DNA from 3 places in the Paenibacillus sp. P46E genome. Region 3 is predicted to be linked to each of the others. Evidence: riboswitches for the same ligand, from Rfam matches in the RefSeq annotation. Region 3 holds a riboswitch; each other region holds the start of a gene.

Region 1 (10,744 bases), on a different contig from region 3:
TGGATGAGATCTTAAGCTTATGGACACAGGGGCATCGCCCGATTCTGATTGACCAGGAGAGAGGAGATTAGAAGAATGGAAGCTTTGAAGCTGGAACAGGTAGTGAAGCAGTATGGAGAGAAGACCGCAGTAAACGGAATCAGCCTGAAGGTGGAGCAAGGGGAGATTTATGGACTGCTCGGAGCCAACGGCGCCGGCAAAACAACGACGATGCGCATGGTGCTTGGACTGATCTATCCGGATGAGGGGAAGATCCTCTATAACGGCAAAACGTTCAGTGATGAGCTGCAGCATCTGATGGGATACCTCCCGGAGGAACGCGGGCTGTACCCGAAGGTTAAGGTTAGTGATCAGATTATCTATCTGGCCCGGCTGCGCGGTATGTCGGCCAGTGATGCGGACAAGAGCCTCCGCTTCTGGCTGGACCGCTTCGACGTTCCGGATTATTACAATAAGAAGATTGAAGAGCTGTCCAAGGGTAATCAGCAAAAAATGGGCTTCATCGCCGCAGTTGTCCACAAACCGCAAATTCTGGTCCTCGACGAGGCTTTCAGCGGCCTGGATCCGGTCAACGTGGAACTGCTTAAGGATACTGTAAGGGAGTTGCGTGACCAGGGTACAAGCATTCTGTTCTCCACCCACCGGATGGAGCATGTGGAAGAGCTATGCCGCAATATCACAATTCTCGACCGTTCCAATACAGTAGTACAAGGGGATATTCGTGAGATCAAAAAGGGTTATCCGCGCGAAGAAGTTGTGCTGCGGACAGTGGGCGAAGTAAGCGGTCTGGATCTGATTCCTGGAGTTAGCGCGGTGCAGAAGCAGGAGCGGGGTTATGTGCTCTCCATCAGCGAGATTGCTGCAGCACAGCGTATTCTCCAGCATGCGATGGCGGCCAATGAAATTGAGCATTTTGAAATCAAGGAACCAACCTTGAACCAAATCTTTATCAGAGCGTTGGGTGAATCTCATGAATAAGATGGGGACAATTATCAGCTTTACCTTCAAAAACAAAGTGAGAACCAAATCCTTCATGATTACAACATTAATTCTGGTGCTGCTGCTGAGTATCGGGATGAACGTGCCATACCTCATCAAGGTGTTCCAAGGTGATGATGGAGCGAAGAATACACAGATCGGTGTAGTGGCTGAACAGGGGAACCGTGCCGCAGAACTCTTGCTGGCGTATGCGCCGCCTGCAGCTCCGAAAGCTGATGCGGATAAAGATACAGACACAGACACTGTGGCTTTCAAGGCCTTTACCTCGGCAGATGATGCTGCTCTGAAGCAGGGATTGGATGACGGTAAAATCGAAGGCTACCTTACCTTTGATGCCAAAGGCACGGAAGGCGTCCCTCCAGTAACCTACCACAGTAAGGACGGAGAACTGGATGGAGATTTGCAGACGTACCTTCAGACTGCCCTGCAACAGATCAATACACAGCTGATCGTAGGTGATAAGCTGACTGGGGAGCAGGTAGCAGCGATGTTCGCGCCGGTGTCTATCGGTACCCAGCAGCTCAGTACGGATGGAACGGACAGCGGTGCAGCAGATAAATCAAAGCCAGCTATCAATTATGTTATCGTCTATGTGCTTCTGATCCTCTTCTTCATGTCGATTACCATGACCGGGAATATGATTTCGGCAGAAGTCACCTCGGAGAAAAGCTCCCGCATCATGGAGATTCTGATTACCAGTGCTTCACCGCTAACGCAAATGTTCGGCAAGGTGATCGGGATCTTCCTGGTCGGCCTAATGCAGATTGCCGTTATCTCGGCAAGTATCGCCATCAATCTGATGCTTCCGCATAACGCCAGCATATTGTCTGATTTTGACCTGGATCTTGGACAATTGAATTACGGTATTCTCGTATACGGACTAATCCTCTATGTGTTGGGCTTCTTCCTGTATGCTCTGATGTATGCTGCCGTAGGCTCCATTGTGAGTCGCACGGAGGATCTGGGCCAGGCCGTGATGCCGGTAATGATGTGTACCTTTGTGGCCTTCTACATTCCGTTGTTCAGCATCTCAGCTCCTAATACCATGCTTATCAAGGTGGCAAGCTTTGTGCCCATCACTTCACCGCTCAGCATGCTGCTGCGCATCGGTATAGGGGACGTAGCCTTTTGGGAGATTGCTGTATCACTCATCATCTTGCTCGCAACCACATTTGGACTGGGCTGGCTCGCCGCCAAGATTTACCGTACCGGTGTTCTGATGTACGGCAAACGCCCAAGTATCAAAGAGATCAGAAAAGCAATGAAGGCTTACAAGATTTAAGCTATATAATAACCTGTGTGTAATACGTAATGTTGTCACACGCAGGACGTACTAATGTCATAGATAATCTGAAGTTTTGTCATAGAAATCACAATTGAATTCTAGATAAATGCTGATATTATTAGTCCGCTATAGTCCCGATAACTTAACGAGAAGGGCTCCTCAACCTGTATAGGAAGAGGGGCCCTTCTCTGCTTGTTCAATCCTTGACACCATAAGCTTCGCGATATTGTTTAGGCGTGAGCTGTGTTACATTTTTGAAATTTTTACCAAAATGGCTTTGGGAACAAAAACCCAGATTGGTTGCAATTTCACTGTAGGAGTGCTTCGAATAAATGAGAAGATTTCGCGCCAAATTCACTTTTTCCTGAATAATGAAGTCTCTGATGGTTATTCCTTCACTTTGACTGAATAGTTCTGCCAAATAATTAGCATTCGTCTTCAATTCCCGTGCGATCTCTATGATATGAATTTTTTCATGAAGATGTTTGAAAATATAATTTTTACATTCTTCGATCCGGGGGTTGCTGCTCTTCTTTTTGAACTTACCCTTCCTTTGTTCCTTGAGGTCATGAACCATCCGCGTATATTTATACTCTGCCTGGCGGCACAAATGAAGTATGGCTTGAGGATCTGATAATTCTTCAATGTTATAGATAAAGCTGTCACTAAGAGAGTAAGCAATCTCAGGAGATACGCCACCTTCAATAGCGGCACGACTTGCGAGTGTGATAACAACAATGGATATATTTTTTGTGGAACGAAGCTTATCCTTGGCAAGAACGCCATATTGGCCATTGAAGCTCTCGGTCAGACTTTTTTCCAATTGATCCAAATCACCATTCCGAATGCTGCTGAGTTCCCGCACTTCCTGATCATAGGGATTATGCATCTTTCCAGCTTCCTGATTCTGAAACAGAATATCAGAGAAGTGTCTTTCTACATCATTTGTATTCATACGAAACAGTTCCTCCTCCCCCTACTTAAGAGTAGTGTATCAAAAATAATATCTGAGTTATATGATAAAAAACCGGAATCTGTGATATAAGATGTGTGCGCTTCCAAATACAATAACCTCATAATACGAAATTAGGAAAGCAGAGGGGGACCACCTATGTATATCAATGGTGTTAATCTTGGGAATTGGTTGGTGCTGGAAAAATGGATGAGCCCTGGACTTTTTGAAGGGACTACAGCGGAGGATGAGTATTACCTGCCGACTCAACTGTCCAAAGAAGTATATGAGGCCAGAATTAAAATACATCGTCACGAATATATCACGGAGCGGGATTTTGCAACCATCCGTTCTTTTGGAATGAATGCGGTACGTATACCCATCCCCTATTTTATTATGGGGGATTGTCCTCCCTTCATTGGTTGTGTGGAAGAGCTTGATAAAGCCTTTGGATGGGCAGAAAAGTATGAGCTTAAGGTATTAATTGATCTTCATACGGTTCCGGGAAGTCAGAATGGCTTTGACAATGGAGGAATCTCCGGGGTGTGCAAATGGGCACAGCAGCCTGAGAGCGTAGAATTCACACTACAGTTATTAGAAAAGTTATCTGAGCGGTATGGAACACATTCAAGTCTTTGGGGAATAGAGATTGTGAATGAGCCTATTACTGAGAAAACCTGGAAGGCAATGGATGTTCAAAAACGTTATAAACCGGTAGATGCAGACATGGCCGCTGGCAGTGCGCCAGTCTCACTGGATTTTCTGCGCGGATTTTATGTGGAGGCTTATCGGAGAATGCGCCGTTATCTTCCAGAAGACAAGGTTATCGTTATTCATGATGGCTTTGAGCTTAAAGTGTGGAAGGACTTCATGAGAGAGACTGAATTTAAAAACGTAGTGCTCGACACGCATCAATATCTGATGATGGCAGAGGTGTACGGCTGTGAACAATCGCCGGAGGGCTATGTCAATTATGTTCAGGAGTACTTGTTCAGGGATATTGAGGAAATGGCGGAATACTTCCCGGTGATTTGCGGGGAATGGAGCTTGTTCAATTCGTACGGAGTCGGAGTCGATACAGCAGGGGGACTGTCGCCTGTGAATGGAGTCCAATCGGGTGGGGACCATTTAAGTGCCGCGAGCCGAAAAGAACTGTACAGCCAGGTTGCCAAAGTGCAATTGGAAGCGTGGAAAAAAGGCATCGGTCATTTTTACTGGAATTATAAATTGCTGCTGGATACGGTCAACGAGCCGGGGTGGATCGGTTGGGATAGCTGGGATCTGGGGAAATGTGTAAGTCTCGGCTGGTTTCCAGTGAAGTCCTGAGGAGGTCGTAATTATGATAAGAAACCCAATACTTCCCGGATTTAATCCAGACCCTTGTATTTGTAGAAAAGAGGACGATTATTACCTTGCCGTATCATCCTTTGAATGGTTTCCAGGGATTCCGGTATATCATTCAAAGGATCTGAAGAACTGGGAGCTACACACTCATGTGCTTACTGACGACAATGAGGTTGATCTGAAAAAACTGCCGTCCGCCAAAGGGATATGGGCGCCTTCCCTAACTTACTCTGCAGAAGAGGATTTGTTTTATGTCGTATTTGGGGTGATGAACTCCATGAATGCCCGATATTTTGATGTGGATAATTTCCTAATCACGGCAAAAGACATCAAAGGACCGTGGAGTGAGCCGGTATATTTGCATTCGGCCGGTTTTGATGCGTCGATCCTGCACGACAGTGACGGAAGAAAATGGATTGTATCCTTGGACTGGGAGACCCGGGAAGGATATGAAAAGCCGGGAGCAATCTGTCTGGTAGAGTACTCACCGGAGAAGAAAGAAGTCGTTGGTTATCCTAAGAGAATCTGGACAGGTGGCACTGACAGAGGGTGCATCGAGGCACCGCATCTTACCAAGCGTGGAGATTATTATTATTTGATGTGTGCCGAAGGCGGTACCGGTTATGGACATAGCGTAACTATGGGGCGGGCCGGCAATGTGTGGGGGCCTTATGAGAAGGACCCGATGAATCCGATCGTGACCTCCATACCGGGTGAGTTCTACGAGAGGCATGACCCGGATCATTTAAAACCTAAATATTTCAATCCGGATTCGGTGCTGCAAAAATCAGGACACGGAAGCTATGTGGAAACGCAGCTCGGTGAAGTGTATCTGGTACATCTTTGTGCAAGACCGTTCGTGCCGGAGCTGCGCTGTACGCTGGGACGTGAGACAGCAATACAGAAAATGATGTGGACCGCAGACGGTTGGCTGAGGATGGAGGACGGAACGAATCTGGCTAAGGAATTTGTTCCTGAGAGCAAATTGCCAGAACATCCGGTGAATGAAATTCCGGCCTTCGATGATTTTGATGCTGGAGAATTAGGCATACAATATTATGCGCCGAGAATAATGCCAGAAAGCTTTGCAGATGTAAAATCACGTCCGGGCTATGTAAGAATTCGCGGGCAGGAATCCAGAACATCACTTAACAAGGCAAGCATATTAGCCAGAAAACTGACATCCATATATGCAACGGTGACAACCAAAATGGAATTTCGGCCGGAAGTGCCTCAGCATAGTGCAGGATTGATTTTGTACTATGATAATATGAACTACATCAATTTAAGAAAATACTATAGTGAAACGTTGGGCCAAAGTGCATTATCCATTATTCATTTGGAGAATGGGGAAAAGGCCGAATTAGTGGATACCAGAACTCCCGTAAATGACGTTCCGGTTTACTTGCGCCTGAATATCAGTGGCCGCAAAAGCTGGTTTGAATGGAGTGCTGACGGCAAAGTATATGAAAGAATAGGACAGGAATTCGATACTACCAAGTTCTCGGATGAATACAGCAAGTATGGTGAGTTTACAGGTTCTTTTGTTGGCTTGACCTGTGCGGATCGTGTAAAGCATCAGCATTATGCTGATTTTGATTTTTTTGAGTATGTAACAAATCCAGCCGGTTCTGGCGAAACCACTTCATATGGTGTACCTTATAAGTAAGGAGTGGTACTATTCATGAAGAAAAAACGAACGCCTTTGCTGGTAGCGGCTTCGATTCTGCTGATTATCATCAGCAGCCTGATCCGGCCGGAAGGCTCAACCTGGCTCGGAGCGTTGCAGACGTTAATGCTGGGTATAGGATTATTAGGCTGCTGCATGGCTTTCTTGAGGTTCGCCAAGGGAGGCAAAGGCAAGCGCTAGGCAAATAGAGAGAGCTGTGGCAGGATGCCGCAGCTCTTTTGCCTGAATACCTGAATATATGACGTTAAAAGCTGAACGCTCACGCACCTCACCCGGCAGTTAAACTGGATTTCGGCAGTAAGACCGCCTGCGTCGCCATTTGTTCGCGCACCTGTCTGAGCTGCGCCTTAAGGTCGGGCACACTTCTCTGGAGAATGGCGCTAATTTCGGGCAGGGGGAGCACCATGCCATACCGGAGCGCTTGTACAAGCTGATGTTCCCAGGACAGCACATTTGCATAGCCAGGATTTTGGGCTTGCGCAAGCCGGGAGCATTGCTGAATGCACGCACGGTAGGCTTCAAGGGAGAAGGCCTGCGGGTCGAAGCTCTTTTTCAGGAAAGGCTCATAGAGCACTGCGAAGGTCTTAATCGTAGCCTCCTCGGCCCCGGTACCCTGCCCGAGCAGCAGGCTGCTGAGTGCACAGACATTCCTGCTGTATTTCTGAACATACTCCGCAAACCGGGCTTCGGAAGCGGGCTGAAGCGATACTGGGTCTGGCATGATCTCACGATCCTTTCATAATATGAAATCTTTATCAGTTTAAATAATTATGCAAAAAAGCCGCAGCAGAGGAGAACCTCTGCTGCGGCTTCGGTACAGGCTTAAATAAACCTGGCGCTTAAGCTTGGCGGGTTAAGATCTCTCTCTATACGCTTACGGGGTTAGCTGTCGGATTCGGACGGTGAGAGTCGCCCTACCTTGTGAGACCGCACTTCTACAGTCTCTTTAGGATTCACCCCAATAAGGCCTTGTGGCCCGGTGGTTCCCCCGTTTCCCGTGTGCCGGGAATTCAGCGTTCATGTAATTTTTCATGAATTACTTTCAAAACGAATCATACTGCTTCGGGGAGGTCTTTGTAAAAAAGGAAAAGGGAGGTGCTGCGCCAATTTCACGTTGAAATCGGATAATTCGAAGGAAATAAACGGATAAAACCATATATCTTACTGAATATTGGCCCATTATCTCATTCGCACGCCGGTTTTTATTTCTGCCTTAGAATGCGGACCATTTCCTAGGCAAGACAAAAGGGTATCCAGGGGCAAACAGCTCCCGGATACCCTTTTGTGCAAGTGAACCAATGAATCCGTACGCGGCATTCTCCTGCCAGCGTTCGGGTATATCTATTTTGCGGCTGCGATAAGCTCCTTCAGCTCGGGCAGATTGAACCCTTTGACGACATGTGCTCCGGAGACTGTAACAGGAACGCCCATGAAGCCCAGCTTCTCAACTTCTTCCTGATAGACTGTGCTGGTCATTACATCCCGTACTTCAAAAGGAATGTCCTGCTCCTTCATCAGCTGCTTCACCTGATTGCAGTCACTGCAGTTGGCTGTAGAATAAATGATTACAGGCTGGCTCATTGGCTCACAGCTTCCTTGAGGGCATCGCGGGTGATTTTCCAGTGGGAGGTATTCCACCGGACTTCACCATCTTCCAGCAGGAAGATTTGCGGGGACTCATGCTTGATGCCGAAATCTTCAGCAATCTGGTTGGAGACCGGACGGTCTTCAATCACATGAACCACAGCAGCGGGAGTACCGGAGCTCTGGACATAAGCCTGGAATTCTTCATTCGCCTTGGCGCTGATCGGGCAGGTGGTACTGTGCTTGAAGAGCAGTTTTTTGCCGGGTTGTGCAATGTATTGATGCAATTCATCAAGACTGCGGATTTGTTGTATGGACATTAGGGGTTCACCCTCCTGGTAGTTTATTTTGCTAACAATTCGGTTGTTAACAATGATATTCCTGATTGTAACATAGTTCAAAATTAAATCAAAAAGAAGATCAGCAGGGAATGCATTAGCAGAATAGTCCAGCAGAGGACGTTGATAAATGACAATTGCCGTGCTAAGGTGTAGGGGGATATGGAGATTTATGTATATTGATGTCTGATAAGAGGGAGTGACCCATTCCATGAAAAAGGCCGCTTGTGTTACCGGTGCCGACCGGGGACTCGGGTTTTTCCTTGTGCGCTGGCTTCTGGAGAATAAATATAACGTTTTTGCCGGGCAGTATCTGGAGAAATCGGAAGCATTGGAAATGCTTAATACACAATATGAAGAACAGCTCTTTCTGGTTCCGATGGATGTCGGCAGCAGTGATAGCGTAAAGTGCGCGGCACGAACCATTGCAGGACGCACAGGCTATCTGGATATGATCATCAACAATGCTGGAATTATTGACCGCGCGGATGATGCCACCATGCTGGTAGATATGGATGACACCGCGATGGCGCACATATATAATGTGAATACGCTTGGCGCTCTGCGGGTGAGCAATTCGCTGATGGGCCTCCTGCTGCAAGGCAAGCCAAAGCTGATTGTGAACATCTCCTCCGAAGCCGGAAGCATCAGCCGCAATCAGCGGATTAACATGTACGGTTATTGTATGTCTAAGGCAGCGCTTAATATGCAGTCCTCCCTGCTGCACAATCATCTGCGGGTCATGGGCGGCCAGGTGATGGTTTTTCATCCGGGCTGGCTCCAGTCCTACATGAACGGTGACAAGAATGAGGCAGCCCCTATTCCCCCTGAAGAATCCGCCAGCAAAATTATGGGAATCGTGCAGGAGCATAAGACGCATATGGGGATGGAACCGGCTTATCTGGATCTGGACGGCAATCCCTGGCCCTGGTAAGATCAACTCTTGCTTAGAGAAAGGCGTGGATGAAAGATGACAGAATGGAAGGCACTGGCGCTGGGAAGCTATACAGAGGTTAAATATCATCCGTTCTCCGGGGTGGACCACGTGTTTGAGGAATTGTTTGCCGGGAAGCTGGATGTGAAGTCCACCGAAGATTACTCATTGCTCAGTCCGGACAGCCTATCGGCTTACAAGCTTGTGATAGCGTATACAGAATTTTCGGACAACAAAATAGCTCCTGAACAGAGCGGGGCATTGCTCTCCTATGTAGCTAACGGCGGAGGACTGCTCGTAGTGCACAATGGGATCTCACTGCAGCGTAACCAGGAGCTGGGTGTGATGCTGGGAGCGCATTTTACGCATCATCCGGCCTATACTGAGCTTCACATGGCAGTTCCGGCAACGGGCCATCCGATCATGCAGGGGATTACCGACTTTGTGATCGAGGACGAGCCGTATTATTTTGACATGCAGCCCTATTTTGAAACGACGGTGCTGGCGGAGTATTTCCATGAGGGGGCCCATCATGCGGCAGCCTGGTGTCATGAGTTCGGGATGGGGCGTGTTGTGTATCTGATGCCTGGCCATCATCTTCCTTCCTTTTCCGTAGAGCCGTTCCGGCAGATGATTACAAAGGGCGGTCTATGGGCGGCCGGATTACTGTAGCCCTTGATCATTTTAACAACATCATATGGATGGATAATGTGAAAAACCAACGGAAGCGTTAGACTGCTGTTGGTTTTTTGGCTATTTGGCTACTCCCGGCGTTAAAAAGCCTTGACCCTGACACTGGTGTCAGGGTTTATACTAAGAACAGACCATTTCTCATGAACCCCGGGGAGAACAGACCATGAAAATAGGTGAGCTTGCCGCACGGACGGGTGTCAGCATCCGTTCTCTGCGATATTATGAACGTCAGGGCTTGATCACTCCGCTCCGCCAGGCGAATGGATACCGAGAGTATTCGCTTTTGTCCGTGGAGACGGTGGAGACGATCAAACTGTATTTGAATCTGGGCTTATCGACCGAGGAAATCGCCGGTTTCTTGAATTGTGTACTGAAGAAAAAAGAGGCTTTCTGTGCAGAAGTGATGCCGCTGTACCGCAGCAAGCTGGAGGATATTGAGCGTCAGCTCCTGCAGCTGAACCAGATCAAGCAGAATTTGGAGGAGCGGATTGCTTCCATACAGCAGGAGCAGCGGGAATCAGAATGACCTGAAGAATTCACAGGCTGACAAGGAGGAGTTAACAATGACTGTTATAAATGCCGGGCACGCCGACACCGTTCGGAGACAGCTGCAGGAAGGCGGAACTGTGCTGGTAGATTACGGAGCGCCATGGTGCGCGCCCTGCCAGAGTCTTCTGCCGATCCTGGAGCAACTGGATGAAGAGTATGGCAGCAACATCACGATCCTCAAAGTGAATTGCGATGAGCTGCCGGAGCTGGCTGCAGAAGCAGGAGTCATGGGTCTGCCTACCGTGATCGTATACAATGGGGGGCAGCCTATGGAAAAGCTGGTAGGATTGCGGCCGAAATCGGCTTATCAGGGCGTGCTGGACAAATTTGCCGCCGCGAATAGCCGGTAAACCAGGAAAGGCAGGAAGCCGCATAA
Region 2 (10,744 bases), on a different contig from region 3:
AAGGTGTAACCCTTTTTCTATGCCCTGGGCAGTCTATTCTATTTCAAACAATTTACTGATCGACAGCTCTTCATGAACGCGGATAATAGCCTCGCCCATCAGTGGAGCCACGGACAGAACCTTTAGCTTCGAGGTCGGATTGTTGCTGCGAATTGGAATGGTATCCGTCACGATAATTTCTTTGATTGGCGAGTTTTCCAAACGTTCATGTGCAGGACCTGATAATACGGGATGGGTGCAGCACGCATATACTTCCTTCACGCCGCCTTCCATCAGAGCATTTGCTCCCAGTACAATGGTTCCCGCTGTGTCGATGATATCATCGATCAGAATCGCCGTTTTGCCCTCGATATTACCGATGATGTTCATAACCTCACTGACATTTGGCTCTGGACGGCGTTTGTCGATAATCGCCAATGGTGCATTCAGGAAATCAGCAAGCTTTCTTGCCCGCACAACACCGCCATGGTCTGGAGACACTACAACAGGGTTCTGAATCTGCTTGGAGCGGAAATACTGAGCAAGAATGGGAACACCCAGCAGATGATCTACAGGAATATCGAAGAAGCCTTGAATCTGCATCGCATGAAGGTCCATGGTAATGACGCGATGTGCCCCTGCTTTTTCAATCAGGTTGGCTACCAGCTTGGCCGTAATCGGATCACGGGAACGGGCCTTACGGTCTTGGCGCGCATAACCGTAGTAAGGAATCACGACATTGATGCTCTTCGCAGACGCACGCTTGAGTGCATCTACCATAACCAGAAGCTCCATCAGATTGTCGTTAACCGGTCCACAGGTGGACTGTACAATATAGACATGACAGCCCCGGACACTTTCCGACAGCTTAACCTGAATCTCTCCGTCGCTGAAGCTGGTGGTGTGGGATTCTCCCATGGGTATGCCGATGTAGTCGGCAATTTGACTGGCCAGCTTAGGATTGGAATTGCAGGTGAAAATCTTTAGTTTGGAATCGCAATAAGTCATAAAATATAAACCCTCCGTGACGGAATTTAACTTCCAAGTGAGCGCCGGCGCGGATTTACGGGTCCGACCGGCGCCTTGGCTTCTAGCGCTCTACGATGGACCCGGATTAGCCTTTCTTGGCTTTGGCCCGGGCACGGATCTTCTCGGCATACCCTGGCTTGTTCTCCTGCCTTACTCTGGCAATAGCCAGATCGTTCTCTGAAACTGAACGGGTAATGGTCGACCCGGCAACGACAAATGCACCCTTACCCACTGTAACCGGAGCTACAAGGTTCACATTACTCCCGATAAAGGCATCATCGCCAATCTCAGTTCTGGATTTATTGTAGCCGTCATAGTTAACGGTAATTGCACCGCAGCCCACATTTACATTCTTACCAACCGTCGCATCGCCGACATAGCTCAAATGCGAGACTTTGGAGCCATCTCCAATGCTGGCATTCTTAATTTCCACAAAATCACCGATTTTAACCTCTTCCCCAAGCACAGCACCTGGCCGCAAATAGGCAAAAGGTCCAACAGAGGTTCTTGCTCCGACCTGGGCTTGATTCAGCACGGAGTGCTTCACTTCAGCACCATCCATGACCACGCAGTCCTCAATCTCGCTGGAAGGCCCGATGATGCAGTCCTCCCCGATGACAGTCTTCCCTTTCAGGGTGGTTCCCGGATAGAGTGTAGTATCTGCTCCAATGATCACATCAGCTGCGATGTAGGTGGAAGCAGGATCAATAATGGTTACCCCGTTCAGCATGTGCTGACGGTTGATGCGCTGGCGCATCAGACCTTCGGCTTCCGACAAGGCTAAACGGTCATTAACGCCAATAGACTCCGCAGCATCATGAGCTTGATATCCCAGTACGATATCCCCCTGTGCCCGGAGTATTCCGATAACATCGGTTAAATAATATTCCTGCTGGTTATTGCTGTTCGTAACCTTCTCCAAAGCTGCAAACAGCTTGGCGTTATCAAAACAATAAGTCCCCGTGTTGATCTCGTTTACAGCAGCTTCCTCCGGAGAGCAATCCTTCTGCTCTACGATCTTCAGCACGCCGCCATCCTTACCTCGAATAATCCTTCCATAGCCTGCAGGCTGCTCCATGACAGCTGTAAGTACGGTTGCAGCCGCATTCTGGCCCTCATGCAGAGCCATAAGCCCCTCCAGCGTTTCCGCCGTCACGAGCGGCGTGTCTCCGCAGATTACAACTGTTGTGCCTGTTTCGCCGCCGAGAAGGTCTTTAGCCTGCTTTACGGCATGGCCTGTACCCAGCTGCGTTTCCTGAAGAACATATTCCGCATTCTGGCCCACATAGGCTTTAACTTTCTCCGCACCGTGTCCGACAACAACAACGGTGCGCTGGCATCCGGTCGCTTTTACTGTATCAAGTACATGCCCTACCATCGGTTTGCCGCAGACGGGGTGCAGCACTTTGTATAATTTAGATTTCATGCGCTTGCCTTGACCTGCAGCAAGTACAACAGCCATTCTTTTCAAGAATGCCAACCCCCTACTTCTTTAGCTCACTACTGAATATATCTCATTCCGGGCAAAAAGAAAAGAGAACCATGAAGGCATGGTTCCCTTTTCTTCGAACCCCAATAAAAAAACGGCATGGCCTTAAGCCGCCCAAGTAAGGGCAGCCGTCCTTCAGAGTAAGCGACTAGCTTATGCTCCCTCTTCAATGACCTCTTCTTCTTCAGTAGCGGCGCGATCATACTCGGCCAGAACCGCGGATTGAATCTTCTCGCGTGTTCCCGAAGAAATCGGGTGTGCGATATCGCGGAATTCCCCGTCCGGTGTACGCTTGCTGGGCATTGCAACGAACATCCCGTTATTACCGTCGATGACGCGAATGTCATGAACAACAAACTCGTTATCGATTGTAATGGATGCGATTGCTTTCATTCTCCCCTCAGAGTTAACGCGGCGGAGTCTGACATCCGTAATTTGCATGTGTGTGTTCACCACCTTTTTCCATCAGAGACTTGGTGTATAATTCCACACAGCAATGCGAATTCCTTCTTTTGGATTCCATAAAATGTCTGATGAAGAAGATTATTTTTGCCATACCATCGTTTTCGACACATTTCGTGAAGTTCTCTGTGTTTTCCTCACAGATTCGACATTTTAGCCAGTCTTACAGATGTTAGGTTTACACCACCAATCAAGCGAAAAAATAATTCCCCGGATGTGCAGAGATCCGCCGTTCCTTGGAATCCACTTCACTTAACTTCACAAGGGATACATAGTCATGGAGCAGGCGTTCCTCCGTTTCAACAGCTCCGGATTCAACCAGCACACCTACACCGGCAACCTCAGCATTGAATTCACCCAGAAGATCGACCATGCCGCGTACGGTTCCACCCGCCTTCATGAAGTCATCCACAATTAGCACCCTCGACTTCTCCCTCAGCGCCCGTCTGGACAGCGACATCGTATGTATGCTTTTATGCGATCCCGAAACATAATTGATGCTTACTGCCGAGCCCTCCGTCACCTGATGGTCGCGGCGTACCAGCACTACCGGAAGTCCCAGCTGCGCGGCTGTGGCATAAGCCAGGGGAATACCCTTGGTCTCTACTGTCATTACCACGTCAATCTCTACACCATAGAAGGCTGTGGCGATAATCTTACCGGCCTGCTCCATCAGAGACGGAAGCCCAAGCAGATCAGACATATACAGATATCCGCCAGGCAGTATACGGTCACTTTGTTCAAGCTGGCTGCACAGGCCGTCTACGAAGGCTAACGCCATGTCTGTAGGCATCCTCGGAATATAGCGAACACCACCAGCCGCACCGGCCAGTGTCTGCAATTCCCCCATGCCTTCCCCTTCAAATACCTCTTTTATAATAGCCAAATCTTCACTTACAGATGACTTCGCCGCTCCGTACCGGTCTGCAAATGTGGATAGCGGGAGAAGATCATGCGGTTTTTCAAGTAAAAATTGGGTCATGTCTACCAAACGTTGGCTTCTTTTAAGTTTTTTCACGGAATGCTCCTCGCCAAAACCGAATATTATTAAAAATAATATCACTTTTGTACGGATTTACACAAGCATGGGGATCCATTCGACCACCGTCAGACAGCGTTTACTTAGTTCAGCGAACGCACAGCGTATACTTCTTTGCAAAATCCGCGCAGCCCATTGTAAATTCTGGCTACCTTCGATTGTTTCGACACCAGGCCAAATACTGTTGGCCCGCTGCCAGACATGAGTACGCCATCTGCACCCAGCTTCACCATAGTGTCCTTTAACTGCTGCACCTCAGGATGCAGCTTCAGCGTAACATCCTCCAGTACGTTGCCGAGCCCCGCACAGACGGCTGCGAAGTCGCCTGCGGCGATCGCCTCCTGCATCCGGGAAGCGGACGGATGCACAGCGATGTTGTTCGCGCGTACGCGTCCGTACACCTCAGCCGTCGATACATTAATCGGCGGCTTGGCCAGGACGACCCAGCACTGCGGCGGACTCGGAATGGGAGTCAGCCGCTCGCCTCTGCCCGTTGCCAGGGCAGTGCCGCCTGTGACACAGAACGGGACGTCCGAGCCCAGCTCGGCGCCCAGTTCCTGCAGCTCCTGCGCCGGAATGCCGAGGCGCCAGAGCCGGTTCAGGCCACGTAGCGTTGCCGCGGCGTCACTGCTGCCGCCAGCGAGGCCGGCAGCCACCGGAATCCTTTTGTCCAGATGGATATGCACACCGCTTCTCACGTTATAGCGGTCTTTAATAAGCCTCGCCGCCTGGAAGGCCAGGTTCTTCTCGTCCAGCGGAATATATCCGGCTTGGCTTGAGATAATAATGGAATCCCGTTTCAGCTCAGACAGCTCCAAGCGGTCCGCCAAATCAACCATAGTCATAATCATTTCAACTTCATGAAAGCCATCCGCGCGTTTATGCAGCACATCCAGCATCAAATTGATTTTTGCTGGCGCTTTTTCATACATTTTCAAGGCGTTCACCCACCCTCAGCTTTTCCCGTAAAAACAACTTAACATATTATATGAGAAACTCGTAACGAAGTCCATCAAGTAGAAAAGGTTTGCCGTCCTTTTTTTGCATTTTATCAAAAGTTCAGTACATACCTAAAAGGCACTGCCGTCGTGGCAGCACCCCTCACTGAGTTATTCCTGCAAGTCCTATTACGATTTGCGTGCGGCTTCTTCAGCCAGCTGAATAGCTCTTTTGACCATATTCCCTGCATCTTTCGCCCGAATTCCGCCCCAGCCATCACGTTCTACTGTCTCATAAAAACCCAGTTCCTTGGCCAGCTCCGTCTTCAATTCCTCAGACATCATACCCCGTTTTCTGCGGCTCATTAACAGAATCCCTCCTTAAAATAATGGATGACGAGATTGTTGCTGCTTTAGTATGCTGCCAAGACCGGATGGCCATTCAGCCAAAAACAACAAAAAACAGCCTCCCCAGCGGGAGACTGCCCATAAACCGTTAAGCTTTAATATACATAATCCGCATCTGCCCATCATCTTCGCATACTGTGATTTCCACAGATTCAGTAAGGATATCGGCATAGCTGTAGGAGACTCGCTTGAAGGTTTGCTGCTCCTGATCCAGTTTGACAATAAATACAGAAGGGTACGTTTCTTCCAGGACACCGGTGCGTTCAACGGTTTTACGACGGCCACCGTTTGCACGCAACGTGATCTTATGACCGACGTGAGCTTCGAGACTGCGTTTAATTTCCAACAGCGCGTTATTAGCCATTGCCTGACGACCACCTCTTTCCTTGTCCATTATACAACTTTCCGCCTTCATTGTCAAATCAAATGAATAATTATAGATGATGGTAAAAACGTTGTCAACGGAATTTTTTTAGCATAGAGCAAGGCTGACATTAAATCCTTGTTAGCCGTAATATCAGAGTGTCTTATTCAAAAAGCAAGAAACACCGTAAACAAAAAAACCCCACAAAAGTGGGGTTTTTCTGAAATGTCTGTTCACACATCCCGCGGCTACATCATCACCGATGGTGCTACCTTTAGAGTAGACAGATTCTGCAGGCGAGGCATCCCGATACGGAAGCTGCCGCGGGTCTCGATTCCGCCCATACCCTGGCTGCCGCTGATGGTATTATTCAGCACATCCCCCAGGCTGACGGAATCCCGTATGGAAGTAAAGGATGCCTTTGCCGCTATATAGACCGGATCCAGGGCATGAATCAGTATTCTTCCGGGCGAGCTGGCAAAGTTGGCCCCCGCACCTAACAGTGCTTCGAAATGGGACTGGCAGGCTCCTGCCACAATAGTCAGCGTATCAAAATTCCGCTCATATTCCCTCGCAACCCTAATGGCTGCTACGAAGTTCTGCGAATTTTTGTAACTACTCAGGCTGTAGAGATCATAAGTATACTGCTGCTTAAGTACTCCGTCATGCCCGGTAATGACAACAATATCCGGACGTACATGCGGCAAAAGCCGGTACAGCGTTTCGGCCATCTTTGACTCATGAATATGATGTCCTTCAGCAGGGATCCGAAGCTGCTCGTATAGACTAAGGCTCTTCTTCAAATACAGTGCATCACCATCCAGGTGCAGCACCTTTCCCGGCACCTCAAAGTAGGCCAGCTCCTTGGGAGACTGGGGCCATACCCCGGAGATACTCTCTCCGCTGCGCTGGCTCTGCTCCTGCCGGTCTTTACGCAGCCGGGTCAGGGATTCAGTGGCTTTAATCTGCGCCTGTTGTCCCCGCTCGGTAATACGGGTAGGAGGCACCTGCACCAGGTCTTCCAAAGGCGCATCCGCCAGCAGGCGGAATTCAGTGCCTTTGATGACAGCACCGTTCTGCACGATATTCTCCACCCGGAACGTTACATCGCCACCGTAAGATTTGCGAACGACCAAGTCTCCTAAATTCATTTCAAACACCACCTCTACCCCATCGTATGGGCAAAGACCCCGGTTGGTTCATAATCGGCGGTGATTTGAAATATAAGAAAGATATCAAGCCGTTTCTTCTTACCTAAACAATTCCGGCAGCAAGCAGTACGCTGCTTAACCGGGCATACTCCTCCAGGCTGAGTGTTTCTCCGCGGCGGCTTGGCTCGATTCCAGCCTCAGCCAGCAGGGATTCCAGACGTTCACGCCCCTCTTCCGGGAAGAACCGGGCTTTGAGATTATTGGCAATGGTTTTTCGCCGCTGGGTGAAGGAAGCTTGTACAACCTCAAAGAAATGCTTCTCGTCTGCAACCTCTACCGGAGGACGCTCTCTCACCTTGAGACGAATCACGGCAGACTCCACGTTCGGTTGAGGAATGAATACCGTGCGCGGCACCATGCAGACCAGCTCGGGTTCGCTATAGTACTGCACAGCGATGCTAAGGCTGCCATATTCCTTCCCGCCAGGTGAAGCTGCCATACGTTCAGCAACCTCCTTTTGAATCATCACCACGATATTATCGAGCGGCAGTTTTTCTTCAAGCAGCTTCATGAGGATTGGAGTGGTTACATAGTACGGCAAATTGGCAACTACACTGACTCTTTCCACAGCCGCAAAATCCTCAGCGAATAACTCCTGCAAATTCACTTTCAACACATCGTCGTTCCGGATTTTGACATGCGGGTAAGAGGCAAGAACATCCCGAAGTATCGGGATCAGCCGCCGGTCAATCTCTACTGCTGTCACCACTCCAGCGGACATTGCCAGCCTCTCGGTCAAAGCGCCAATGCCTGGTCCAATCTCTAGTGCACCTGCTGCCTGGTCCAGGCCTGCAGCATCCACAATCTTGTCGAGTATATTCTGGTCAATCAGAAAATTCTGGCCCAAGCTTTTCTTAAATGAGAACCCGTAACGCTGGATAATTTCCTTTGTGCGTACCGGGGATGAGATATGATTGTTGCCACTCATGAGGTAATGCCTCCCTGATCAATTTGCGCGAGAGCATTTACAAATTCCTCTCGTGATATTCCAAACATCGCCAGCCTCTTGTATAGCTGCTTGCCGTTACAGTAGCCGATCCCCAGCAAATTGCCCAGCGCCATTCTCCGCTCCGCTGCCCGGGGATGTACCATCATCCCTGCAGCCATCAGATCCTCCAACCCAATCAGAGCCGGGGCGCCTTCAAAGGAAGTATGAACATGCTCTAGCGCGTGACGAATGGCCTCCGGAGAAGCATTTTCAACTCCGATATCACCTTTACGGGTGGCATCTTTTTCAGGAATGAACGCATGCTTGCAGCCTGGCACCTTGGAAGACACAATCTTCCGGATCCGTTCACCGGCATGATCAGGATCGGTTAGAATAATGACCCCTCTGCGCTCCATGGCCAGCGCAATCCTGGCGATCACTTTGCGGTCCACTGCCGAACCGCCTGTTTCAATGGTATCCGCATCTACAGCACGCTTAACAGCAACTGTATCACTTTTACCTTCCACAACGATTAATTCCTTGATCATTTTACAAAACTCCTTACTCTGAAACGCAAAAAGAAGAGGATTCGCTCCCCTTCTTATTGGCTAAAGAATGTATAAGTGATGAGCGGCAGCTCTATAATTCCGTAACAGTCTTAAGTGCTACCCTCACTATATCTTATAAAACGCTATTTTGCAAAAATCTGCTGCTTAATTCAGCTCTGGCTTCACAGGTCCAATCACATAAATCGTACGCGATTTACGGCCGAAGTTACGGGCATGGCTCAGTGAATCATAATAGACATCTACCTTGTTGCCTTTAATGGCACCGCCGGTATCCTCTGCACGGCGAAACCCAAGTCCCTCAATATACACCCACCAGCCAATAGGTATTACGTCTGGATCTACAGCGATAGTCCTACCTTCCGTTACGCGTGTGCCGGAAGCCGTACGGGTACCGATACCTGGCTCTTCAGATGAATAAGCCGTCATGGATACATTTTTAATTATTTTTTTGTACTCAAAATCCATACCTGCCTTGCTGGCAACATTGTTGCTGTTCGCGCTAACTTTAGATGATTTTGTGGTAGTGGTTGAATTGGAAGTTGCAGTAGTAGCTACAGCAGCCTTGGGAAGTGCTTTGGTACCAATAGCAATGATCTTGTCTTTGGTAACCGCCTGTACTTCCTTGCCCACCATACGCATAGATGCCAGCTCGCCATCTTTATAGATTTTCTCTATATGCTGGATCATTACGCCCGGTTTGCCTGCTTGTGCAACTCTTACAGTTCCCTTAGTCAGGGAGGGGTCTGCGGTCTTAATCACTCGGAAAGGCAAATTCGTTGTCCGCTGTACCACTTGCTTGTTGATTCGGACAATTTTGATTTCCATGTCGGCAGAAACTGCAGTGTTGAGCGAAGGATAAATCTTATCGTAGCTTTCCAGGCTGATGCCCAGTTTGTCAATCGCCTGACCGATGGTATCCTCGGTCGTGTACAGCGTTTGGGTTGTTCCATCCGCAGTAAGCTTAAGGGCCTGCGCACGGTTGATTACGACACGGTCGCCGTCTTTTATTTCATCACTAAGGCCAATGGATAAAGCATCATGCGGCTGAAGCGAAATTTGTTCCTTTGCCAGCACATCGCTGAGCAGCGCATCCCGCGTCTCCAGCGTTTGTACCTTTCCGTCTATTACTAAAGTTATTTCTTTAATGCTTTGACCGTGTACGTACAGCAGAATTACCAGCGCGATTACAATTGATGCTGCGCCTGCAAGCGAAAGTACGCGAGGATTCACTTGCTTCCACCGTAATGCGAAAGACCTGCTGGATGATTGCGAATCATGGGATACTTCTGGTTGGAATACGCCCACTCTCTCCATCCTCCTTACATAGCCCCGTCGTCCAAGTTGTATAGCAAAGGTGACTTATCACTTCTGACGAAACTAGGTTTGAGATTGCACAGGATACGCCCGCATTGCTTTAGCGTTTCCTGCTCATGGATCGCCTGCTCGGCATAGCTACTCCAGACATCTGTTATATAACAGTATGCTGGGAACATCCCCATTATTCAAAAAACAAAAAAAGCCCAAAAGAGTTCACAGAGGACTCTTTCGTGGCTCTCCGGGTGTCAGAATACGCGGGAATGTTTATGCACGAGGTTTCCTCTCTTACTTGCGCTTACGGGGTTAGCTGTCGGGTTCGGGCATAAGAGAGACGCCCTATCTCAGGTCACCCGCTCACGGCGGTTGCCCTCAAATTCACCCCAAAGACCACGTGAAGAAATCAAATAAAGTCTGCGGCATTTCTATGCTGTACTCTATGTACGGACATGCGGCAGATCATTATTGGTTCCCCCGTTCTCCATACGGAGACTCAGCGAGACGATCCATGAAATTGTGACTGTCACAGTAACAACAGCTCACTTCACTGAAAAGATGATATCCTGTTTTGATGCATGTTGTAAAGCACGATTCAACCACGTTTACGTAAAAAAATCGTTAAAATATTGTAATAATCAGCCATTTCTTTATTAAAAAAGTTTAATATATCGGCTATACTTCTTTTTTCACCTGTTTTTCTCCCGTTTTCAGACAATTCCAAATCGTTCCAGTGCGTTCGCATACGTAATTTCAGCTAATTCCTGTAAATCAATCCCTTTTATTTCCGCTGCCGCCTCGGCGACAAGCTTCACATGAGCACTCTCATTTCGCTTCCCGCGGAAGGGGTGAGGCGTCAGATATGGGGAGTCAGTTTCGATCAAAAGCCGGTCCATTGGAGTCTGGGCAAGCACCTCTTTAGGCACCCTGGCATTCTTGAAAGTCACGGGTCCGCCGAAGGATAAATGAAAGCCCAGATCAAGACACATTTTGGCTGTTTCCCAGCTGCCGGAAAAG
Region 3 (8,703 bases):
GAGCTTCTCATTGCCAAAAATGCGGCTGAAAGTGCGGCAAGGATGAAAAGTGAATTCCTGGCTACGATGAGTCATGAGATCCGTACACCGCTTAACGGCATTATTGGCATTAACGAACTGCTCGCCGAGGAAATCACGGTTTCGGAGCACTTGGATTTACTTAAGCTGCAACATACGAGCAGTCATGCATTGCTGAACGTGATGAACGATGTGCTTGACATATCCCGCCTGGAAGCAGAAAACTTGCTGCTGGTAAAATCGGATTTCAAGCTTACTTCACTGATGCGGGAGTGTATGAACCTGTTCAAGGTTACTGCAAGTTATAAAGAATTGACAATGACTCTTCAGGTCGATTCCGCCCTTCCTGAATGGTTCATCGGCGACAGTGCGCGCATCCGGCAGATTTTGGTGAATCTGATCGGCAATGCAGTCAAGTTTACTCATCAGGGCGGAATCACTGTATCGGTAGCTCCTTACAGCTCTCAGGGGGCCTCCGTGGTTCTTGAATTCACAGTGAGAGATACAGGCATTGGCATCGCCCCCGAAAAGCTTGAACTGTTGTTTCAGCCGTTCTCCCAGGGGGATGCTTCCCACACCCGCAGATATCCCGGCACTGGCTTAGGATTGGCAATTTGCAAGAAGCTAGTTGAGCTAATGGAAGGAAGTATATGGTCGGATAATGCCAGAGGCGGGGGGAGTGTATTCAGCTTCAGGATCCCTCTACAGGGAATGGAGCCTTCTCATCAACAAGAACTGCGGGGCATACAGGAAAGCAAAGAGAAGTCTGAGGTGGTATGAATGAAGGTTTGCCAATATGAGAGTTTTAATTATATAATTTTAAAGGAAATACCATTATTTCAACAGTCCCGCCGGGACAGAAAGGAACTCTCATTTGAACAAATCTAAAAAAAACAATGTCATGGTTCCCCAAATGAGTAAAGCGGAGAAACGCAGGGCAGAGCAGGAACAGCAGAAGCAGAAAACGAGAATTCTGATTATTAGCACGGTAGCCATTGTAGTGATTATTTTTACTCTTCTATTTATACTTGCGTCGAAAGATTCGTCTTCAAATGCAGGTTCAGGCAAAGCGGTTGAATTCAATTACAGCGAACTGCCAAGACTGGGTAAAGCAGATGCCCCCGTTAAAATCGTTGAATTCGGTGATTTCAAATGTCCGGCGTGCGCCAATTTTGCAGGTGTCATCAAGCCACAGCTGGCCCAGGAATATGTGAATCAGGATAAGGCTGCTATATACTTCGTAAATATGGCCTTTATCGGTCCGGATTCCGAGACAGCCTCCCTGGCAGCCCTGTCTGTATACCATCAGAACAGTGAAGCTTTCTGGACGTATTACGATGCGATTTATGCCAATCAAGGGGATGAAAAAGCAGAATGGGCTACAGAGGAATTCCTGGTGAACCTGGCTGAGAAACAAAAGCTGCCAATCGATCTGGATCTGTTGCGTAAGGATATCAAGGAGAAGACCTATGAGAGTGAGCTGCAACGTGATATCAGTCTTGCCAAGGATACAGGAGTAACTTCAACGCCTACTGTATTTATCAACGGACACAAAGTAGATGAGCCATTCAACATGGCAGCTATTGACGCACAGATAAAGTCCGCTTCCGAAGCAGTGAAGGCCGAGTGATGAAGTTCTCTACGTTCTGCAGACGCCACTGTCTCTATCTGGCCTGGTTTGTGTCTGTTATTGCAGTAGCGGGCAGCTTGTATCTAAGTGAGGTGCTGAAGTATGAGCCTTGCAAGCTTTGCTGGTTCCAGCGTATCTTCATGTATCCACAGCTGATTCTTCTGGGAGTAGCTACATACCGGAATGACAAAAAAATTATTCCCTATGTACTTCCATTAAGTCTTATTGGGGGCAGTATTTCTATTTATCATTATGCCGAGCAGAAGATTCCCGCACTTAGCAAGGTGCTCCCGTGTACAATTGGCGTACCCTGTAATAAGGATTATCTGAATTTTTTCGGGTTCATTACGATTCCACTTCTTGCGCTGATCGCCTTTGCTCTAATCACGATTTTGCTCTGGACCGGACGTAAAGAGGACACAATAGAGTAGCTGAAGCCACTGCAGAATTTAGAGCACAAATCATTCCTGGAATTTCAGACACAAATGAGGTTCAAAACCCTGAAAAAACACGTGATGACGGGATAATCGCAGAGAATGAAAGATCGCGTTATCTCTCATCTTGGTTTTGCGTAAATTGGATGTTTTTTCATTCTTTTTTCATTTTTTTCACCGCTTTACGGAAGACGTATTGTAGACTATCATTAGACCTTGTGAGAAGTTGAATATGCGCTGAATTTTCCGTATGGAAAAACGGGGGAACCAACATTGGCCTAAGCGCCAAAGGGGTGAATCGGAAACGGTCCGGAAGGGCTGCAACCGTAGGGCTACCACAGCCCGAATCCGCCAGCTAACCTCGTAAGCAATGGTGGGATAATGACGATGCGTAAGCATGCGGATCATTTCCGTATGCTTATTTTTGTGCCTGCATTTATGAAATCCACCAATGAAAACAGCGCACGGTATTACCGTTTCAACGTAAGCAAAGAGAGGAACTGTTATTACAATGGTAAGCAAGGTAAAACGACTATTGATCGGGCGTCCGATGAAGTCGAACGAACTAGATCATGAAAAGTTATCCAAGGTGAAAGCACTGGCTGTCCTGTCTTCTGATGCGCTATCGTCTGTAGCCTACGGAACGGAACAAATCCTGATTGTACTGGTGGCCGCAGGCTTCACAGCCATCTGGTACTCATTGCCAATCGCATTAGCCGTATTGGGCTTGCTGGCTATTTTGATTTTATCCTATCGTCAGACCATCTTTGCTTATCCGCAGGGCGGAGGCGCGTATATCGTAGCCAAGAGCAACCTCGGGGTTCCTACCGGACTCCTTGCTGGCGGATCGCTCCTGGTAGATTATATTCTGACCGTAGCGGTTAGTGCATCAGCGGGTACGGATGCGATCACATCCGCTTTTCCGAATCTTCATAATCATAGTGTGTTAATCGCCGTAACCGTTATTCTGCTCTTGACTATTGTCAACCTGCGGGGCGTTACGGAATCTGCATCTTTCATTGCAATTCCCGTGTATTTATTCGTGGTATCGATCTTCGTGTTGATCATTGCAGGGGTATTCAAATATGCGACTGGCGGAGCCCATGCTAATGTCCCTGAGATTGGGGCAGCGGTATCGAATGTAAGTTTGTTTTTACTGCTTAAGGCTTTCAGCTCCGGCTGTTCAGCTCTGACAGGGGTAGAGGCTGTATCGAACGCCATTCCAAACTTCAAGGCGCCTGCAGAGAAAAATGCAGCCAAGACTTTGATGTTAATGGGAATTATCCTGGGAAGTATGTTTACCGGAATCACACTGCTTGCTTACTGGTACGGAATTACACCGGATACCAAAGCCACGGTTGTATCCCAAATCGCTGAATCTACTTTTGGACGTGGCGGTTTATACTTTTTCATACAAGGGATTACTGCTGTAATTCTGTTCCTGGCAGCCAATACAGCTTATTCCGCTTTCCCGCTGCTGGCGTTTATGTTCGCTAAAGACAAGTACCTGCCCCATGCATTTATGGTCCGAGGTGACCGCCTGGGCTTCTCGAATGGTATTATCTTTCTAGGTGTATTATCAGCCCTGCTTGTAGCTGCTTTTCACGGGAATACTGAAAGTCTGATTCCTTTGTATGCGGTGGGTGTATTTATTCCGTTTACACTGTCCCAGCTGGGGATGATGGTGCACTGGTATAAAACCAAACCTAAAGGCTGGCAAAATAAATTTACCGTGAATACGGTGGGTATGCTAACAACTCTGACGATTACTCTGATCTTCATTATTACGAAGTTCTCCAGTGTCTGGATGGCTTTTATCTTCCTGCCCGTTGTAATGTTCGTGTTCCACCGTATACACCGCCATTACCTCAATACTGCCGATCAGCTGCGTATTTGCCCGGCAACGGATAAACCCTGCATCAAAGGAAGCACCGTGGTTGTTCCTGTCTCGGGTGTGACTCGAGCTGTACTGCATTCGATCAGCTATGCCAAGTCCTTAACGGATAATGTGGTGGCCGTCTATGTCGGGTTCGATGAAGAAGAAATTAATAAGATGGAACAGAAGTGGGAGGAATGGAACCCGGGAGTGCGCTTAATTGTACTGCGTTCCCGCTATCGCAGCATTCTGCGCCCACTGGTCAAATTTATTGAAACAGTCGAGTGGAAAACCGCTTCGACTGATCATATTACAGTACTTATTCCACAGTTCGTTACCAAGCATTGGTGGCAGGCAATTCTGCATAATCAGACCAGCTTGTTCATCCGCTCGTATCTGATGAATCAAAAAGATATCGTAGTAGCGACAGTGCCTTACCATTTGCACAAATAAGATATACTTCGTAGCAGGGCAGTTTCCGGATACTTCGGGAGCTGCTTTTTTTTATGGTATGATTAGGAAAAATCAGAACAATTCAAGGGGAGATTTTTATGGCAATCTATTTCATAAGACATGGGATTGATGATGAAGGTTTTCGTGGCGGATGGAGTCAACGGGGGCTCGTTCTTGAGGGTTACAGACAATCGGAGAAGCTGGGGCTTTATCTTAAGCAAAACCAGTCCACATTCCATATTCATCGTCTCATTAGCAGTGATTTACAACGGGCGTTGGATACTGCAAATGAGATATCTAGAATTCTGGAATTACCTGTTGAAAGCAGTGGTCACTGGAGAGAAACGAACAATGGTGTTATTGCCGGCATGCCCAATGAAATAGTGGATGAACGATACCCGGGTTTATATTTCTCAGGCTTACGGATGGATGAACGTTATCCTGGTGGAGAAAGCCCGGTTGAGTTTTTAACCCGCATAAGAGAAATCCTAACAACCTTATGTGAAGAACAATTAAGAACCGATCCGACTGAAAATGTAATTGTTGTTACACATGGTGGAGTAATAAATATAATCTACCATATTCTGAAAGGATTAGAATGGACGAACAAAAGCAGTAAGGCATTTCCGGCATCTTATACTAGTATTCACAAAGTAGAGTTTTGCAATGGAAAGTGGGGGATTTCTCTAGAAAACCTGACAGAGCATCTGTGAAGAAAGGCAGGTAATGCAAAAAGGAAAATATTTTTATTGACATAGAGAATGATAATCAATATCATTTAATGAGACGTGGCGAAGCATCCAACCGTTGAAATCATTAGATTTTACATATACAGGATTTAATTAATGTAAGGTGCTTAATGTGCTTTACCTGAGAGAAGAGATCCCTGTGAAACCATAAAACTTTAGGGAGTGATGATGATGTCGGAACGTTTGAACACAGATCAGTTAAGTATTGGGTATGCGGAGGCATTGATTGTCAAAGGACTGAACCTGTCTCTTCCAACTGGAAAAATCACAGCACTAGTGGGGGCGAACGGTTCGGGGAAATCTACCATTCTCAAGACGATGGCGCGTATCATGAAGCCCAAGAGCGGCAGCGTGATGCTGGACGGCAAGTCGATTCATAACCTGTCTACCAAAGAAGTAGCCCGGCAACTGGCGATCCTGCCGCAGAACCCCACTGCACCTGACGGACTTACGGTATCCGAGCTGGTGAGCTATGGACGTTATCCACATCAGAAGGGCTTTGGTACGCTTACTTCTGAAGACCGCAGCATTATCGCGAATGCAATCTCTGTGACGGGTATGGAAGAGTTCCACGACCGTCCAATTGACCGTCTATCCGGAGGACAACGCCAGCGGGCCTGGATTGCGATGGCTCTGGCGCAGCAGACCGATATTCTGTTCCTGGACGAGCCGACCACTTTTCTTGATATGGCTCACCAGCTGGAGGTTCTCCAACTCCTGCAGAAGCTGAATCAGGAAGAAGGCCGCACGATAATTATGGTGGTGCATGATCTGAATCATGCTTCCCGTTATGCCCAGCATATGGTAGCAATCAAATCCGGGAATGTGATTAGTGAAGGGGCACCAGTTGAGGTAATGACGCCAAGTGTACTGCGTGAAGTATTCGGGATTGAAGCGGATATTGTTCCTGATCCACGGACGGGAGTACCACTCTGTCTGCCCTATGAATTGGCGTCATACACAGCAGTGTGAATTACGTAAGAACGCACCTTCACACAAGGATAGGTTATAAACGTGAAATGTGACTCATAATAATAATATATACAGCTGGCCACAGGCTCCCGTCATTGACAAGGGAGCCTGTTCGTTGTTAAAGTTGTGGTTGCCCTGGTTAAATCTCGCCTTACTTTATTGCATATAGACAACAGGGCCCGCTCTTATAGTGAATCAAGGAACATTATTTTTATAGAGTCAAAGGAGCAAAGTACATGAATATCAGCAAAATATATGAGGATCTACAGCAGCTGGTTCCAGCGGGCATGTTAAAGCAGCATGAGACGCTGGAGAGTTATGTGTTCACACGAATGGGAGGTCAGGCTGACATCCTGGCAGCACCTGCGACATACGAGGAGCTTCAGTCCATTGTTACATATGCCCGTGTAAATGAAATCCCGTTGACCGTTCTGGGTAATGGATCGAATGTCATAATCCGTGACGGTGGGATCCGCGGGATTGTCTTGCAGACAGCAGACTTAACCGAAATGGGACTAAGAGACAATCTGCTCTATGCCCAGTGCGGTGCAAAGATCATAGAAGTATCCAGGTTTGCATTAGAGAAGAAGCTTACAGGTCTAGAGTTCGCCTGCGGAATTCCGGGAACCGTTGGAGGAGCATTATATATGAATGCTGGCGCATACGGCGGAGAGGTCAAGGATGTGCTGCAAAGTGCGCTTGCCATTAGCAAAGCGGGACGGCTAGTGACACTTCAAGGTGACGAACTGGAATGGGGTTACCGCAAAAGTGTCTTTGCCAGTGGCGAATTCATTGTGCTGGAGGCCCGATTTGCGTTGCAGCCAGGTGATCCTATGCTAATCAAGGCGGCCATGGACGATTTGACCCACCAGCGTGAATCCAAGCAGCCGCTGGAATATCCATCGTGCGGAAGTGTCTTTAAGCGCCCCCCCGGAAGATTTGCCGGGCAGTTGATTCAAGAGAGCGGGCTTCAGGGAGCAAGAATCGGTGGAGCCGAAGTGTCTCGCAAGCATGCTGGATTCATTGTAAATACCAATCATGCCACGGCTAAGGATTATATTGGATTGATTCATCATGTTCAGTCTGCGGTTAAGGATAAGTTCGGAATAGAGCTGGAGACGGAAGTTGAGATCGTTGGAGAAGAGTGACAGTAAACAGGACGCAGTTCATATACCGCGTCCTGTTTACTGTATTGAGATTGTTACATGTGAATAGGTGTATTCAGCTTTTGGAGATGGAATATTTGGCCCTGTCCGTCCTCAGTTCAACCTGGCTATCTTGAACTGTATCCAGTTGAAGCCCGCTGACAGCGATCTCATAATTCAACTGGGGCAGTGGTACAAGTTCGCCATCCCTGTTCAACGTATTGCCTGTGCCCCGCAGAATCAGTGCACTGTCCAGATATTCATCAATGACATCTTCGGCATCACGATAATCCACGGTTTCCAGATTGAAGTGGACGGTGTCCAGGTCTTTCATCTCCTGTTTGTCAATCACCAGGGTTTCGCCCCCTTGGGCGGTCAGCCAATCCATTAATTTCTGTACACTTTGATCCATCAGTTGATCCCATCCTTATCAAGAAGATTATAGAAATTAAGTTACCCTTTTCTTCGAAATTGAATCCAGTCATCTGAACACTGCTTTTTGTTGGATGAAGAAAATATAATTTAATCTCATGAAAAATTAATCTCATTAACAAAACTGCTGTCAGACCTGCAGATGATTGTAATTTTCTTTTCAAGTGTAAACTACTATTATGCACTTCTATTTATTTCTGAGCAATTTTAGTTAAGGAAGGTGAGTCTATTGTGGAGTGCTCTGTTATGGGGGGCCATTTCCGGCTCTGCGGTACTGCTAGGAGCGCTGCTGGCGTTATATCTGCCGATCCCGAATAAGCTGATTGGATTTATTATGGCTTTTGGTACGGGGGTACTCATTGGTGCGGCGGCGTATGAACTGCTGGATGATTCGGCCAATGAGGGGGGACTTATCCCGACTATTATTGGATTCACAGCCGGTGCAGTTGTGTTTACACTGTTTGACTGGTATATCTCGCGCAAAGGCGGTGCAGGACGTAAACGATCCGTCAGAGACAACAGCAATAAGAAGGTGCAGGGAAGCGGAATGGCTATTTTTGCGGGAACAGTGCTGGATGCTATTCCGGAATCGATTATGATCGGTGCCAGTCTGATCTCTGGTCAAGGGGTAAGCATGCTGCTGGTTGTTGCTATCTTCATCAGCAATATTCCTGAAGGATTATCCAGTACGTCTGGACTCAAGCAGGACAATTTCAGTAGGGGTAAGATCGTCTTACTATGGCTTGGCGTTCTCATGATATCCACCACCGCATCAGGTGCAGGATACTTGTTCATGGATCATGCCAGCGGATCTACAACGGCGCTAATCGCCTCTTTTGCCGGGGGAGGCATTATCTCTATGGTATCCTCCAGCATGATGCCGGAAGCCTATGAGGAAGGCGGACCGCTGACCGGACTTGTTGCCGCGATGGGGATGCTCTGTTCACTGATTTTGGATCATTTGTGAGGGTTGTCAACCCACCGCCCGGCATGG

What was found. Region 3 has a riboswitch for cyclic di-AMP ahead of A3849_RS28255 (APC family permease). Riboswitches for the same ligand answer to the same signal wherever they lie in the genome.
Region 1: linked by a shared signal. The riboswitch ahead of A3849_RS01850 (hypothetical protein) and the one ahead of A3849_RS28255 (APC family permease) in region 3 are both predicted to bind cyclic di-AMP.
Region 2: linked by a shared signal. The riboswitch ahead of A3849_RS22680 (resuscitation-promoting factor) and the one ahead of A3849_RS28255 (APC family permease) in region 3 are both predicted to bind cyclic di-AMP.

What each region holds. Positions count from the first base shown of each region.
Region 1 covers NZ_LVYZ01000002.1:102,251-112,994, reverse strand. The annotation lists gene A3849_RS01885 (ABC transporter ATP-binding protein) at 1-71, shown strand, start outside; gene A3849_RS01880 (ABC transporter ATP-binding protein) at 76-978, shown strand; gene A3849_RS01875 (ABC transporter permease) at 971-2,281, shown strand; gene A3849_RS01870 (helix-turn-helix domain-containing protein) at 2,481-3,239, opposite strand; gene A3849_RS01865 (glycoside hydrolase family 5 protein) at 3,396-4,562, shown strand; gene A3849_RS01860 (glycoside hydrolase family 43 protein) at 4,576-6,249, shown strand; gene A3849_RS01855 (hypothetical protein) at 6,265-6,450, shown strand; gene A3849_RS01850 (hypothetical protein) at 6,539-6,991, opposite strand; cyclic di-AMP (ydaO/yuaA leader) riboswitch at 7,126-7,296, opposite strand; gene A3849_RS01845 (glutaredoxin family protein) at 7,612-7,851, opposite strand; gene ytxJ (bacillithiol system redox-active protein YtxJ) at 7,848-8,174, opposite strand; gene A3849_RS01835 (SDR family NAD(P)-dependent oxidoreductase) at 8,404-9,126, shown strand; gene A3849_RS01830 (ThuA domain-containing protein) at 9,163-9,798, shown strand; gene A3849_RS01825 (MerR family transcriptional regulator) at 9,983-10,345, shown strand; gene A3849_RS01820 (thioredoxin family protein) at 10,383-10,718, shown strand.
Region 2 covers NZ_LVYZ01000059.1:12,303-23,046, reverse strand. The annotation lists gene A3849_RS22730 (ribose-phosphate diphosphokinase) at 34-987, opposite strand; gene glmU (bifunctional UDP-N-acetylglucosamine diphosphorylase/glucosamine-1-phosphate N-acetyltransferase GlmU) at 1,094-2,479, opposite strand; gene spoVG (septation regulator SpoVG) at 2,651-2,938, opposite strand; gene purR (pur operon repressor) at 3,150-3,977, opposite strand; gene ispE (4-(cytidine 5'-diphospho)-2-C-methyl-D-erythritol kinase) at 4,082-4,936, opposite strand; gene A3849_RS22705 (small, acid-soluble spore protein, alpha/beta type) at 5,126-5,302, opposite strand; gene veg (biofilm formation stimulator Veg) at 5,433-5,708, opposite strand; gene yabG (sporulation peptidase YabG) at 5,957-6,859, opposite strand; gene rsmA (16S rRNA (adenine(1518)-N(6)/adenine(1519)-N(6))-dimethyltransferase RsmA) at 6,963-7,847, opposite strand; gene rnmV (ribonuclease M5) at 7,844-8,395, opposite strand; gene A3849_RS22680 (resuscitation-promoting factor) at 8,561-9,721, opposite strand; cyclic di-AMP (ydaO/yuaA leader) riboswitch at 10,011-10,239, opposite strand; gene A3849_RS22675 (TatD family hydrolase) at 10,438-10,744, opposite strand, start outside.
Region 3 covers NZ_LVYZ01000079.1:12,652-21,354, reverse strand. The annotation lists gene A3849_RS28270 (ATP-binding protein) at 1-798, shown strand, start outside; gene A3849_RS28265 (DsbA family protein) at 893-1,648, shown strand; gene A3849_RS28260 (disulfide oxidoreductase) at 1,648-2,079, shown strand; cyclic di-AMP (ydaO/yuaA leader) riboswitch at 2,308-2,467, shown strand; gene A3849_RS28255 (APC family permease) at 2,594-4,411, shown strand; gene A3849_RS28250 (histidine phosphatase family protein) at 4,510-5,124, shown strand; gene A3849_RS28245 (ABC transporter ATP-binding protein) at 5,332-6,132, shown strand; gene murB (UDP-N-acetylmuramate dehydrogenase) at 6,369-7,280, shown strand; gene ymzB (protein YmzB) at 7,354-7,689, opposite strand; gene A3849_RS28230 (ZIP family metal transporter) at 7,939-8,676, shown strand.